DNA from 2 places in the Streptomyces sp. NPDC005266 genome. Region 1 is predicted to be linked to the other one. Evidence: riboswitches for the same ligand, from Rfam matches in the RefSeq annotation. Region 1 holds a riboswitch; the other holds the start of a gene.
The links. Region 1 has a riboswitch for S-adenosylmethionine ahead of ABZU99_RS12775 (aminotransferase class V-fold PLP-dependent enzyme). Riboswitches for the same ligand answer to the same signal wherever they lie in the genome.
Positions count from the first base shown of each region.

Region 2: it holds a riboswitch for S-adenosylmethionine, as region 1 does, so the genes downstream of both, thrC (threonine synthase) here and ABZU99_RS12775 (aminotransferase class V-fold PLP-dependent enzyme) in region 1, are expected to answer to the same signal.

Region 1 covers NZ_JBEXHC010000005.1:333,303-340,573, reverse strand. The annotation lists gene ABZU99_RS12785 (cytochrome bc complex cytochrome b subunit) at 1-429, shown strand, start outside; gene trpD (anthranilate phosphoribosyltransferase) at 622-1,695, shown strand; SAM riboswitch class IV at 1,778-1,895, shown strand; gene ABZU99_RS12775 (aminotransferase class V-fold PLP-dependent enzyme) at 2,067-3,428, shown strand; gene ABZU99_RS12770 (Lrp/AsnC ligand binding domain-containing protein) at 3,633-3,914, opposite strand; gene ABZU99_RS12765 (rhomboid family intramembrane serine protease) at 3,911-4,621, opposite strand; gene ABZU99_RS12760 (hypothetical protein) at 4,751-4,996, shown strand; gene ABZU99_RS12755 (NYN domain-containing protein) at 5,014-6,375, shown strand; gene ABZU99_RS12750 (NlpC/P60 family protein) at 6,807-7,271, shown strand, end outside.
Region 2 covers NZ_JBEXHC010000007.1:318,479-325,749, reverse strand. The annotation lists gene ABZU99_RS17090 (trehalose-6-phosphate synthase) at 1-607, opposite strand, end outside; gene ABZU99_RS17085 (glucosyl-3-phosphoglycerate synthase) at 1,250-2,197, opposite strand; SAM riboswitch class I at 2,349-2,489, shown strand; gene thrC (threonine synthase) at 2,507-3,838, shown strand; gene ABZU99_RS17075 (MoaD/ThiS family protein) at 3,835-4,113, shown strand; gene ABZU99_RS17070 (cold-shock protein) at 4,544-4,750, shown strand; gene groL (chaperonin GroEL) at 5,065-6,690, shown strand; gene murQ (N-acetylmuramic acid 6-phosphate etherase) at 6,857-7,271, opposite strand, start outside.

The sequences.
Region 1 (7,271 bases):
CTGTGGGCCACCCACTTCCACCTCTCGATCAACTCGATCACGTGGTTCGTGCGGATCGCCTTCTTCGCCGGCCCGGTCCTGGCCTTCATCGCCACCAAGCGGATCTGCCTGGGCCTCCAGCGGCGCGACCGCGACAAGGTGCTGCACGGTCGCGAGACCGGCATCATCAAGCGGCTGCCGCACGGTGAGTTCATCGAGGTGCACGAGCCGATCTCGCAGGAGCAGCGGCATCTGCTCACCCAGCATGAGCAGCCGGAGCCGTACGAGGTCGGTCCGGCCGTGGACGAGAACGGGGTCGCCCGCAAGATAAAGCCGTCGCAGAAGCTCCGCTCGAAGCTCTCCAAGAGCTACTACGGCGAGGATGCCGTCATTCCGAAGCCGACGCGTGCGGAGTACGACGAGATCACCAGCGGCCACGGCCACCACTGATCTCTCGCACGTCAGCTGACGCCACCGCCAGGGCCTCGGTCCGGACCTCAGGGTCCGGACCGAGGCCCTGGTCGTTGTCCGCCATACGGGCGTGCGGCGGGTGGCGTTCTCGCGCCGATAGGCTTGCCACGGGCGCCACGCCCGTATGGCGGGCCCCTTCCCCTGCCCACCCCACGGATCCAGGAGCGGACCATGGACGTTGTGACCCCCGCCGGAGGCGACAGCACCGCGACGGCCCGCACCTGGCCGGATGTCCTCGACTCACTGCTGCGGGGCCGGGACCTCAGCGCCGATGACACCGCCTGGGCCATGGACCGGATCATGCGGGGTGAGGCCACCGACGCGCAGATCGCCGGTTTCGCCGTCGCGCTGCGGGCCAAGGGCGAGACCGTGGCCGAGATGTCCGGGCTCGTCCGGGCCATGTACGAGCATGCCAAGGTGATCGAGGTGCCCGGGGCGACCGTCGACATCGTCGGCACCGGCGGCGACCGCGCCAGGACCGTCAATATCTCCACCATGTCCGCGCTGGTCGTCGCCGGCACCGGGGCGCGGGTCGTCAAGCACGGCAACCGGGCCTCGTCCTCGGCCAGCGGTGCCTCCGACGTGCTGGAGAAGCTCGGGGTCAATCTGGAGCTCAGCCCGCGGCGGGTGGCCGAGATCGCCGAGGAGGCGGGGATCACCATGTGCTTCGCGGTGAAGTTCCACCCGTCGCTGCGGCATGTCGCCCCCGCCCGTCGCGAGCTGGGCATCGCCACCCCGTTCAACTTCCTGGGCCCGCTGACCAACCCGGCGCGGGTGCGATGCCAGGCCACGGGCGTCGCGGACGCGCGAATGGCGCCGATCATGGCCAGTGTGCTGGCGGAGCGCGGCTCCTCGGCGCTGGTGTTCCGCGGCGATGACGGTCTGGACGAGCTGACGGTGACGTCGACCTCGCAGGTGTGGGTGGTCCGCGACGGCGTCGTACGCCAGGAGACGTTCGACCCGCGGGACATCGGGTTCGAGCTGGCCCCCGTGGAGGCGCTGCGCGGCGCGGACGCGTCGTACAACGCGGACGTGGCGCGGCGGCTGCTGGCGGGCGAGACGGGCCCGGTACGGGACGCGGTGCTCCTGAACTCGGCGGCGGCGCTCGTGGCGCTGGAGCCGGAGCCGGGCGACAAGCCGCTGGCGGAGCGGATCGCGGCGGGTGTGGCGCGGGCGGCCGAGTCGATCGACTCGGGGGCGGCGGGCAGCGCCCTGGAGCGGTGGGTGCTGGCGAGCAACGCGTGATCCGAAGGTCGTGCAGCAGCCCCTGTCCGGGATGCGGACAGGGGCTGCGTGCGTCGATCAGCCGATGGCATACTGCCGGCCAGGTCACGAGCGACAGCGACTACGGCCCCGGCCCGCTGTCCGGCAACCCTCCGTCCGTGGCGGGGTGCCCCGGGTGATGACCAGGCCGCAGGCAGCGAGGTCTGCGGCAAGCGCGGACCCCTCGCACTAGGGGTCCTGGTGGTCGAGGGAGTTCTTCCGTGATGCAGCGAATGCGCTAGGGCCGGACGGCCCGTTCCCTTTCGTTCCTTCCGCGCCCTGGCGGCAGATTCCGCCTGCGCGTCCGCATGCACGCCTTTTCGGCTTTTTCGGCATTCCCGGGAGAATTCGCCATGTCCGCTTTTTCGTCTGTTGCCACCTGCGAGCCGCTTCCCGTCCTCGGCAGCGATGTCCGCGTCCCCCTGGTCACCGGTGGCGAGGTGACGTATGCCGCGCTCGACTACGCCGCCAGTGCGCCCGCCCTGCGGCGCGTGTGGGACGACGTCGCCGCGTACGCCCCGTACTACGGAAGCGTGCACCGCGGGGCGGGCTATCTCTCCCAGCTGTCGACCGATCTGTTCGAGAACAGCCGTAAGGACGTCGCCGCCTTCCTCGGCTGCCGCGAGGACGATCAGGTCGTCTTCACCCGCTCGACCACGGACTCCCTCAACCTGCTGGCCGCCGTGGCGCCGCGGGGCACCGAGGTCTTCGTGTTCGAGACCGAGCACCATGCCTCGCTGCTGCCGTGGGAGCAGCGGGAGGACGTGCGGGTGCGCTACCTGAGCGCACCGCGCTCGCCGCGGCAGGCGGTGGAGACGCTGGAGAAGGCGCTGGCGGGCCGGGACGGCGGTGCGGCGCTGGTGTGTGTGACGGGTGCGTCGAATGTGACAGGTGAGCTGTGGCCGGTGCGAGAGCTGGCGGCGGTGGCGCATGCGCACGGCGCGCGGATCGTGCTGGACGCCGCCCAGCTCGCCCCCCATCATCCGGTGGACATCGCCGAGGCGGATGTCGACTGGGTGGCGTTCTCCGGACACAAGCTGTACGCGCCGTTCGGGGCGGGCGTGCTGGCCGGGCGGGCCGACTGGCTGCGGGAGGCGCGGCCGTACCTGGCGGGCGGCGGCGCGAGCCGCAAGGTCGCGCGGCGGGAGGATGGCGGGGTGGACGTCGAGTGGCACACCACCGCCGCCCGGCACGAGGCCGGTTCGCCGAATGTGATCGGGGTGTACGCGATCGCCTCGGCGTGCAAGGCGCTGTCCGAGGCCGGCTTCGAGGGGCTGGTCGCGCGCGAGCGCCAGCTCATCGAGACGGTGCGGCAGGGGCTGGCCGAGGTGCCCGAGGTGCGGGTGCTGTCCCTGTTCGGCGACGACGCTCCCCGGGTGGGAGTGCTCTCGTTCGTGGTGGAGGGCTGGAACAGCTCGCACTTCGCGGCGGCGCTCTCCGCGGAGTACGGCATCGGCGTGCGCGACGGCCTCTTCTGCGCGCATCCGCTGGTACGGACCCTGCTGGGCAGTGAACCCGAGGAGCCGGGCGAGTGCGGGGCGCCCGAGGCGGCGCCGGGGGAGCGTTCGCTGAACGCGATCCGGGTCAGCTTCGGCGCGGGCACCCCGGATGAGCATGTGGAGCGCTTCGTCCGCGCCGTGAAGGAACTGGTCCGGGACGGCGCCCGGTGGACCTACCGCACCGAGGACGGCCGCTGCGTCCCGGCGCGGGGCTGAAGCCCGGGGCCCAGGGGTGCGCTTCCTGGGCCCGGCTGTGCCCCAGGGCCCGGAAAGGGCCTGAGCGGTTACGGCGAAGTCAAGTGCTGATCCTTCTCCGCGTCACTGCAATGCCGGTGACTTTGCAGGCTTCCAAGGCATGCCGATCGGGGGCATCGCTTCAGGTCAGCGCCTCGCAAGCCCTACTAAGTCACCGGCATGGGCCTAGCTGTCGAGGCCGATGGCGAAGGCGGCCTCGAGGTCGTGCTGAGAGTACGTGCGGAAGGCGATGTGCGTCTCCGTCGAGGCGACCCCCGGCACCTTGCTGATCTGGCCCGGGATGATGTCCGCGAGATCGTCGTGCTGCGCGACCCGCACCATCGCGATCAGATCGTGCGCTCCGGTGACCGAATAGACCTCGCTCACGCCCTCGATCGCGGCGATCTTCTCGGCGATCTCCGGAATCCGGTCCACGCTGGTCTTGATGAGCACGATCGAAGTGATCACGGCTGGCTTTCTCCCTCGCTGGACCTGGCTGCGGCGCCCACTCTAGCCGTCCGCCCGAACCGGGCCCACGCGTAGAGAAATCCGAGCGTGAAGCCCACGAGATGGGCGAGGTAGGCGACGCCGGGGCGGTCGTCGGCCTCGCGGGCGGACATCCATTGGAGGGCGACCCAGAAGATCAGGACGACCCAGGCGGGGAAGCGCAGCGGCAGAAAGAACAAAAACGGGAAGAGGCTGGTCACCCGGGCCCACGGAAACAGCCACAGAAAGGCGCCGAGTACGCCGGAAATGGCCCCGGAGGCGCCGACCAGGGTCTGCGTGGAGTCGGCGTGCGCGGCGGCGTAGCCGAGCAGCGCGAGATAGCCGGTGGCGAGGTAGAAGAGAGCGAATTGGACTCGGCCCATGCGCTCTTCCGTCATAGCGCCGAAGACGTAGAGAAACAGCATGTTGCCGAGGAGATGCAGCCAGTTGCCGTGGACGAACAGCGCGGTCAGCGGGGTCAGCGGCTCGCCGGGGGTGCCGCTCCACAGGGCGCTCGGGACCACCCCCCAGCGCTCGAAGTACGCGGACTGCGCCTCGAGCAGCTTGCTTCCCGTGCCGTAGCCGGGATTGAGCCCGGAGGCCGGTCCCAGGACGAAGACCAGGCAGCACAGGGTGATGAGGGTGTACGTCATCAGGGGGCGGCCGGGCCCCGCGGACGTCTCGATCATGGTCAGATCATCGCGTACCCGGCACAACCTGCCCAGAGTGCCTCGCCGCGAGACGGGCCCGGCACAGGTCAGGGCTCAGGCCGTAGGGTTACAGGACGCCGATGAGTCCAGAAGCGAGGACGCGAGACGATGGCCGTTCCCCTGCCGACCGCCGAGACCCGCTGGCGCTGCACGCTGTGCGGCAATCTCACCCGATTCGACGTGACCCGCTCGACCAAGGCCGTGGAGTATGTGCACCTCGACCTGGCCGGGGAACCGAGAGTCGAGGAGCGCGAGGTGCTCAGTGAGACCATTGAGTCAGTGCGCTGCCGCTGGTGCAATGCGGTTGACCAGATCGAGCTGGTCGACCGCCCGGACACGAGCGCGAGCGCCTGAGAACGGAGCGATGACAGGTGGTGGACCGGACGGGCGGCCCCGGAGTGGCCGGTGACGCCGAGGGCGTCTCCGAGGCGCTCGACCGCCCCCTGCCGGAAGGGGTGCGGCGGCGTGTCGTGGCGCTCGTCGCGGACGCGTTCGGTGGTCTGACGGTCACCGAACTGCCACCTCAGCTGCGGCAGTACGCCCGATTCACCCCGACCCGCCGGGCGAAGTTCGCGGGGAACGCGATGGCCGCCGCGGTGGAGAGCGACCCCGTCTTCCGGCAGCGGATCGCGGAGCGGCTGCGGGAGACCCAGCCGGAGCTGGCCGAGGCGATCGAGGGCGGTTCGCCGCCCGCCGCGGCCGATCCGGTGGATGTCGCCGCGGTGGCGTATGTGCTGCGCCCGGTGGGCTGGGTCAAGCTGGTCGAGGCCGCCGGTGAGGAGGCCCAGCGGGCGTCCGCCGAGCGGGCCGGCGAGGAGGCGGCGCGTGAGCTGCAGCGGCTGCGCGACGAGCTCGCCGAGGCCAAGGCGGCGTCGCGCGGTGAGGCCGAGCGCGCCCGCGCCGAGCTGGACGCGGCGCGCAAGGAGAACGACGTGCTCCAGCGCAAGCTGCGGAGCGCACAGAGCGATGTGAAGCGGGGCGCGGCGGCGCTGCGCAAGGCCGAGGCCGAGTTGGACTCCGTACGGTCCGAGGCAGCCGCGCGGCAGGCGGCCGCGGACGGCGAGGCGCGCCGGCTGCGGGCCCGGCTCGCGGAGGCGGAGTCCGCGGTGGAGGCGAGCCGGCGGGCGGTGCGCGAGGGGCGCAGCGTGGAGGACATGCGGCTGCGGCTGCTGTTGGACACGGTGCTGGACGCGGCCCAGGGGCTACGGCGCGAACTGGCGCTGCCGCCCGCGTCGATGCACCCGGCGGACACGGTGGACGCGGTCGAGCCGGGGAAGATGACGCCGAAGGACATAGCGACCAGGGCGCTGTCGGAGACGGATCCGGCGCTGCTGGACCAGTTGCTCGCACTGCCGCAGGCGCATCTGGTGGTGGACGGCTACAACGTCACCAAGACCGGCTATCCGACGATGCCGTTGGAGAAGCAGCGGCTGCGGCTGCTGGGCGGTCTCGCGGTGCTCGCGGCCCAGACGGGGGCCGAGATGACCTGTGTCTTCGACGGGGCGGATCTGGCCACCCCGGTGCTGCTGGCCCCGCCGCGCGGGGTGCGGGTGCTGTTCAGCAAGCCGGGGGTGACCGCGGACGAGCTCATCCGGCAGCTGGTGCGGGCCGAGCCGCCGGGGCGGCCGGTGGTCGTGGTGTCGACCGATCGAGAGGTGGCCGACGGGGTTGCGCGCGCCGGAGCGCGCCCCGTGGCATCGGCCCTGTTGTTGAAGCGACTTGCGCGCACCTAAGGGGTGACCGCGGACGAGCTCGTCCGGCAGCTGGTGCGGGCCGAGCCGCCGGGGCGGCCGGTGGTCGTGGTGTCGACCGATCGAGAGGTGGCCGACGGGGTGGCGCGCGCCGGAGCGCGCCCCGTGGCATCGGCCCTGTTGTTGAAGCGACTTGCGCGCACCTAAGTGAAGTCTGATTATCAGCGCAGCGTCAAATGACCGTCACTGCCCGTGTGATATTTGTAAAAGATGCGCTCGAAGGGCCACTTTTTTGCCGTTGGGATTTGAACGGATCACGGCGGGGTCACTAAGGTCGGCTCGAACCTTCGCGCGGTTGATCATCCATCGGGGATGGCAGCGGAGGTACCGCCGAGTCCGCGCCCCCACGCGGAGCCGGGGATTCAACCCCCCAACTCCCGGTAGGCGGCTGGAGGAAGAAGGAGCTCGCCCCCGTGGCGTCCCACCGTCGACCCAAGCAGCCGAGCCGTACTCGGGTAACCGTCTTCACCGTGACCGCGGCTGCTGCCGTCGCCCTCACCTCCCAGGCCGCTCAGGCCGCTCCCAAGCAGGACAAGAAGGACGTCAAGGAGCAGGTCGACAAGCTCTACGAAGAGGCGGAGCAGGCGACCGAGAAGTACAACGGCGCCAAGGACAAGCAGGAGAAGCTGGAGAAGCAGGTCGGCGACCTCCAGGACAAGGTGGCGCGCGGCCAGGAGGAGCTGAACAAGCTGCGCGACGGCCTCGGCTCGATGGCCACCGCCCAGTACCGCACCGGCGGCATCGACCCCTCCGTCCAGCTGCTGCTCTCCTCCGACCCGGACACCTACCTCGAGAAGGCGTCCACCCTCAGCCAGCTGAGCGGCAAGCAGGCCCAGTCGCTGCGCAAGATCGCCGACAAGCAGCGCACGCTCAAGCAG
Region 2 (7,271 bases), on a different contig from region 1:
GCAGCACCTGCGCCGCCACCGCGTCCGGCAGGAGCCGGTAGTAGTCCGGCGGCGCCCACGGCGTGTGCGAGAAATGGCCGATCCGCAGATCGGGCCGGCGCTCGCGGAGCATCCCCGGCACCAGCGCCAGGTGGTAGTCCTGCACCAGCACGACGGCGCCGTCGGTCGCCTCCTGGGCGAGCGCGTCGGCGAAGGCCGCGTTGTACCTCTCGTAGGCGGCCCACTGGACGCCGAACTCGGCGTCGAAGGCCGGCTCGACGGGGGTCTGGTAGAGCAGATGGTGGATGAACCACAGCACCGAATTGGCGATGCCGTTGTACGCGGCGGCGAAGATGTTCGGCGCGATGTCGAGCATCCTGACCTGCTGCCCGCCGGTGTCGCCGGGGTTTAGATGGCCGCTTCCGGCGCGCCGGGCGGCTTCGCGGTCGCCGTCGCCGAGCGCCGCGCACACCCACACCGCGCCCGCGTCCGGGGCGATCGCGCTGAGGCCGGAGACCAGCCCGCCGCCGCCGCGCTTGGCGGTGAGCGAGCCGTCCTCGCCCAGCGTGTACGAAACCGGGCCGCGGTTGGAGGCGACGAGGATCGGTGCAGTCCGGGAGACTCCCATGTCGCGAGCCTAGCCATGTGGCGCCGCGCGCAAACATACGTACGGTTCGTTGCCCCGTAGGAGCGACGCCCGAGCGACCCCGGCCTACGGATGCCGCCAGCCGCGCTCCGCCAGCCGCTCAGCCAGCCGGCCAGCCGTGCTCGGCCAGCCGCTCAGCCAGCCGGCCAGCCGTGCTCGGCCAGCCGTGCTTCGCCAGCCGGCCAGCCGCTCGGCCAGCCGTGCTTCGCCAGCCGGCCAGCCGTGCTCGGCCAGCCGCTCGGCCGCGCTCCGCCAGCCGCTCGGCCGCGCTCTGCCAGCCGCGCTTCGCCAGCCGCGCTCTGCCAGCTGCTCGGCCAGCCGCTCTGCCAGCCGCTCTGCCAGCCGCTTCGCCAGCCGGCCAGCCGCGCTTCGCCAGCCGGCCAGCCGCTCGGCCAGCCGCGCTTCGCCAGCCGCGCTTCGCCAGCCGGCCAGCCGCTCGGCCAGCCGCGCGCCGCCAGCCGCTCTCCGCCAGCCGCTCGGCCGCGCCCGACCAGCCGCGCTCCGCCAGCCGGCCAGCCGCGCTCTGCCAGCCGCTCGGCCGCGCTCCGCCAGCCGCTCCGCCGTAAACCGCTGCCGCCCCGCTACGTCGCCCGCCGTGCCGCGCGCATATGGGCGACCGCCCCGCTACGCCGCTCGCCGCGCCTCGTACTCCGGGATCTCGATCATCGGCGGCCGCTCCTCCGTGTCCACGGCCGTAGTCCGCGGCTCGAAGCCGTTCTCGCCCCGGTCGAACTGGGTCAGCCGCGGCCGCACCAAGTGGCCGCGCGCCAGCCGCAGCTGTGCGGTGCGGTAGATCGCCGCCGCCATCCGGCCCAGCGCCTGACCGTCCTGGTGGCGGTGTTTGCGTACGCCGATGTCCACCTGGGCGAGGGCGTCGAGCCCGACCGTGTGCAGCGCGTCGACCAGCAGTCCCAGCTCGACTCCGTAGCCGACCGGGAAGGGCAGCCGCTCCAGCAGGGAACGGCGCGCCGCGTACTCGCCGCCCAGCGGCTGGACGAAGCCGGCCAGCTGCGGCCAGTGCAGATTCAGCAGCGGCCGGGCGACCAGCTCGGTGACCCGTCCACCCTGGCCCGCGGCTTCGCCGAGCGGCCGGTCGTACATGCCCTTGACCAGCTGCACCCCGGGATCGGTCAGCAGCGGGCCGATGATCCCCGAGACGAAGCGGGGATCGAATTCCCGCAGGTCGGCATCGATGAAACAGACGATCTCGCCGCTGGTGGCCAGCAGCGAGCGCCACAGCACCTCGCCCTTGCCGGGCAGCGCGGGCAGCCGGGGCAGCACCGAGTCGCGGTGCACGACTCTCGCGCCCGCCGCCGCGGCGACCTCGGCCGTACGGTCCGTCGAACCGGAGTCCACCACCACCAGCTCGTCGACGAGTGGCACCGCCTGGCTCATCAGCTCGCGGCGGATCGCCCCGGCGATCTCGCCGACCGTCTCCTCCTCGTTCAGGGCGGGCAGCACGACGCTCACGGTCGTCGCCGTGTCGCGCTTCGCGGCCAGCAGGCGGCCCAGCGGACGGTCCTCGGCGGACCAGGAGCGGTGCTCCAGCCAGCGCTCCACCTCATCCAGCACCTGTTTTCTCTCCCTGCTGTGATGCATCTCGCGGTTCGGACGGCTATCTCAACCATCAGGGCCTTCGGTTACAGTCTTGAACAACGCACGTGGCCGTCGTATGTCGGGGTCGTCGTGCGCATAAATGCCCGGGCTCGGCCCGCGGCCATACCGCTCATCCAGAGGGGCAGAGGGAACGGCCCGTTGAAGCCCCGGCAACCCTCCAGCTGGTCCTGCTTTCGCAGCGGGGCTGCCAGCTCGGGAAGGTGCCAATTCCGGCTCGTGGCGAAATGCGTCCCGAGGAAGATGAGGAGAAAGGGCCTCGCCTCCATGGCTGTGCAATCTGTCGAAAGCTCAACCACTTCTGCTGCCACTTCCAGTGATTCCAGCGTTACCGGCACTTCCGACTTCTCCGGTTCTTTCGGCCCCGCCGTCGCCCTGTCCTGCCGGGAGTGCGGTGAGCGTTTCGACCTCGGCCCGATCTTCGCGTGCGAGGCGTGTTTCGGGCCGCTCGAGGTCGCGTACGACCTGCCGAGCGGCGACCCGGAGGGGCTGCGTCGGCAGATCGAGGCCGGTCCCGACAACATCTGGCGCTACGCCCCCCTTCTGCCGGTCCCGGCCGACGTCGCGGCCACGCCCAGCCTGAACCCCGGCTTCACCAAGCTGGTCAAGGCCGACAACCTCGCCCGTGAACTCGGTGTCACCGGCGAGCTGCACATCAAGGACGATTCCGGCAACCCCACCCACTCCTTCAAGGACCGGGTCGTGGCCATCGCCGTCCAGGCCGCTCGCGCCTTCGGCTTCACCACCCTCTCCTGCTCCTCCACCGGCAACCTCGCCGGCGCGGTCGGCGCGGCCGCCGCCCGCGCGGGCTTCCGCTCCTGCGTCTTCATCCCACACGACCTGGAGGCCGGCAAGGTCGTGATGGCCGCCGTCTACGGCGGGGACCTGGTCGGCATCGAGGGCACGTACGACGACGTCAACCGCTTCTGCAGCGAGCTGATCGGCGACCCGGTCGGCGAGGGCTGGGGCTTTGTCAACGTCAATCTGCGCCCGTACTACGGCGAGGGGTCCAAGACCCTGGCGTACGAGATCTGCGAGCAGCTCGGCTGGCGGCTGCCGGACCAGATCGTCATCCCGATCGCCTCGGGCTCCCAGCTCACCAAGATCGACAAGGGGCTGAAGGAGCTCATCGCGCTCGGGCTGGTCGAGGACAAGCCGTACAAGATCTTCGGCGCCCAGGCCGAGGGCTGCTCCCCGGTCTCCGCCGCCTTCAAGGCGGGTCACGATGTCGTACGGCCGCAGAAGCCGAACACCATCGCCAAGTCGCTGGCCATCGGCAACCCGGCGGACGGCCCGTACGTCCTCGACATCGCCCGTCGCACCGGCGGCGCCGTGGAGGACGTCAACGACGAGCAGGTTGTCGACGCGATCAAGCTGCTGGCCCGCACCGAGGGGATCTTCGCGGAGACCGCCGGCGGGGTGACCGTCGGCGTGACGAAGAAGCTGATCGAGGACGGGCTTCTCGACCCGACCCTCACCACCGTCGTGCTCAACACCGGTGACGGCCTCAAGACCCTCGACGCGGTGGCCCCCACCACCGGACCCTCCGCCATCATCCGCCCCACCCTTGACTCGTTCCGAGAGGCTGGCCTCATATGAGCGTCAACGTTCGCATCCCGACCATCCTGCGCACCTACACCGGCGGCCGGGCCGAGGTCAGCGCCGAGGGCGCGACCCTCGCCGAGGTCCTGGCGGACCTGGAGAAGAACCACCAGGGCATCTCGGCCCGCGTCCTGGACGACACCGGCAAGCTGCGCCGCTTCGTCAACGTCTACGTCAACGACGACGACGTCCGGTTCGCCGACGGCCTGCACACCGCCACGCCGGACGGCGCCGGGGTCTCGATCATCCCGGCGGTCGCGGGCGGCTGCTGACCTCGGATCACCCCCTGGTGATCGCCCGATCACCCCCTCACCTTTGGAATCGCCCCGTCCAGGGAGAAGCGGACGGGGCGATTCCGTCTGTGGAATCGCGATACAGTTGCCCCGCTTCTCCAATGACCCCGCCGCTGGCACCACATATGAGAACTCGTCAACTTGTGTGCAAAGCGTGAGCACGATTTGTCGGGTTGGCGCCCTATGCCCGGCCCGGCTTGCCCGAACTTCGCGGGGATTCTCCACCTTTTACCGATCGGCCATGCCCAGAATTCTCGTCCGATTGACCTGTTGCAGAGGGCGTTGGGACGGATACATTCAGCGGCGGTCGACGCGTTCCGGCGCACACCCTCCATGACCGGGGGGTGAGGTCTGACCCGGGTCCGCGGAGTGCGGTCCTGCGCAAGGGCCAGTAATAGGGGAGTTAGGAATGGCTCAGGGCACCGTCAAGTGGTTCAACGCGGAGAAGGGGTACGGCTTCATCGCGGTCGACGGTGGTGCGGACGTGTTCGTCCACTACAGCGCGATCCAGATGGACGGTTACCGCACCCTCGAGGAAGGCCAGCGGGTCGAGTTCGAGATCTCGCAGGGCCAGAAGGGCCCGCAGGCGGACATGGTCCGCGTGGCCGTAGGCTGACGCGCCGACGCGAGGCAGCTGACTGAAGTGTCGAAGGGCCCGCCCCCCTTGGGGGTGCGGGCCCTTCGGCGTATGCGCGCCACCCTGCCGTTCCTCTCCTTCTGTGCCCCCTTGACCCCTTCGGGCGCTTGCACTCTCATGGGTCGAGTGCTAATCATTGGCGTTAGCACTCTGACGTTGAGAGTGACAGAAGGACCGGGTCGGTGAGGCCCGTCCGGCCATACGGGGCAAGGAACCGTTGGTCGGCAGGCCGTCCGTCGCGGGCGCCAGCGCGGTCCGGAGCAATCCACCCCGTCTTGGGAGGACCACTTCACATGGCCAAGATCATCGCGTTCGACGAGGAGGCGCGGCGCGGCCTCGAGCGCGGGATGAACCAGCTCGCCGACGCCGTCAAGGTCACCCTCGGCCCCAAGGGCCGTAACGTCGTCCTCGAGAAGAAGTGGGGCGCCCCCACGATCACCAACGATGGTGTGTCCATCGCCAAGGAGATCGAGCTCGAGGACCCGTACGAGAAGATCGGCGCCGAGCTGGTCAAGGAGGTCGCGAAGAAGACGGACGACGTCGCCGGTGACGGCACGACGACCGCGACCGTCCTCGCCCAGGCGCTGGTCAAGGAAGGCCTGCGCAACGTAGCCGCGGGCGCCAACCCGATGGCTCTCAAGCGCGGCATCGAGAAGGCCGTCGAGGCCGTCTCCGCCCAGCTGCTCGAGCAGGCCAAGGACGTGGAGACCAAGGAGCAGATCGCCTCCACCGCCTCCATCTCCGCCGCCGACACCCAGATCGGCGAGCTCATCGCCGAGGCGATGGACAAGGTCGGCAAGGAAGGTGTCATCACCGTCGAGGAGTCGCAGACCTTCGGTCTCGAGCTTGAGCTCACCGAGGGCATGCGCTTCGACAAGGGCTACATCTCCCCGTACTTCGCGACGGACATGGAGCGTATGGAGGCGTCGCTCGACGACCCGTACATCCTGATCGTCAACTCGAAGATCTCCAGCGTGAAGGACCTCCTCCCGCTGCTGGAGAAGGTCATGCAGTCGGGCAAGCCGCTGCTGATCATCGCCGAGGACGTCGAGGGCGAGGCCCTGGCCACCCTGGTCGTCAACAAGATCCGTGGCACCTTCAAGTCCGTCGCCGTCAAGGCCCCGGGCTTCGGTGACCGCCGTAAGGCCATGCTCGGCGACATCGCCATCCTCACCGGTGGCACCGTCATCTCCGAGGAGGTCGGCCTCAAGCTGGAGAACGCGACGCTCGACCTGCTCGGCCGCGCCCGCAAGGTCACCGTCACCAAGGACGAGACCACCATCGTGGACGGCGCCGGCGACCCGGAGCAGGTGCAGGGGCGGGTCAACCAGATCCGCGCCGAGATCGAGTCCTCGGACTCGGACTACGACCGTGAGAAGCTCCAGGAGCGCCTCGCGAAGCTGGCCGGTGGCGTGGCGGTCATCAAGGCCGGTGCCGCGACCGAGGTCGAGCTCAAGGAGCGCAAGCACCGCATCGAGGACGCGGTGCGCAACGCCAAGGCCGCCGTCGAAGAGGGCATCGTCGCCGGTGGTGGCGTCGCCCTGCTGCAGACCGTCTCCGTGTTCGAGAAGCTCGAGCTCGACGGCGACGAGGCCACCGGTGCCCAGGCCGTGCGCCTGGCGCTCGAGGCCCCGCTGAAGCAGATCGCGGTCAACGCCGGCCTCGAGGGCGGCGTCGTGGTGGAGAAGGTGCGCAACCTGACCCCGGGCCACGGCCTCAACGCCGCGACCGGCGAGTACGTCGACCTGATCGCCGAGGGCATCATCGACCCGGCCAAGGTCACGCGCTCCGCGCTGCAGAACGCCGCGTCGATCGCCGCGCTGTTCCTGACCACCGAGGCCGTCATCGCCGACAAGCCGGAGAAGGCCGCCGCGGCGGGCGCTCCGGGCGGCATGCCGGGCGGTGACATGGACTTCTGATCGGCAGATCCCCCGGGATCTCTCGCCGGTCGGTCGAACCGTCCAGGACGTCGGGGCGGCACCCTCTCAGGGGTGCCGCCCCGACGGCGTTGTGTGCGTCTTCCGTGTTATGTGCCGGCTTCCGTCAGCCGACCGCGGCCACGAGTCAGCCCGCCGCGGCCTCGAGTCAGCCGCCTGCGGCCTCGAGGGCGGTGCGCAGATGCCCGTTCGCCTCGCCGAGCAGCTTCTCGGCCGTCGGTGCGTCCACCCCGCCGAGAATGGTGAGGATGGCGTTCTTCGCCTCGCCGTCCGTGGCCTCGAGCGCGCTCTCGATCCGCTGGTCCGAGGCGCCGGTCGCCAGGGAGACGATCCGGTGCGAGCGCGCGCGCAGCTTCTCGTTCGAGGCGCGTACGTCGACCATCAGATTCCCGAACGTCTTGCCCAGCCGGATCATGGTGATGGTCGAGAGCATATTGAGGACCAGCTTCTGCGCCGTCCCCGCCTTCAGCCGGGTCGAGCCGGTGAGCAGCTCCGGGCCGACGACGACCTCGATGCCGTGGTCGGCCGCCGCGGCGAGCGCCGAGCCGGCGTTGCACGACAGC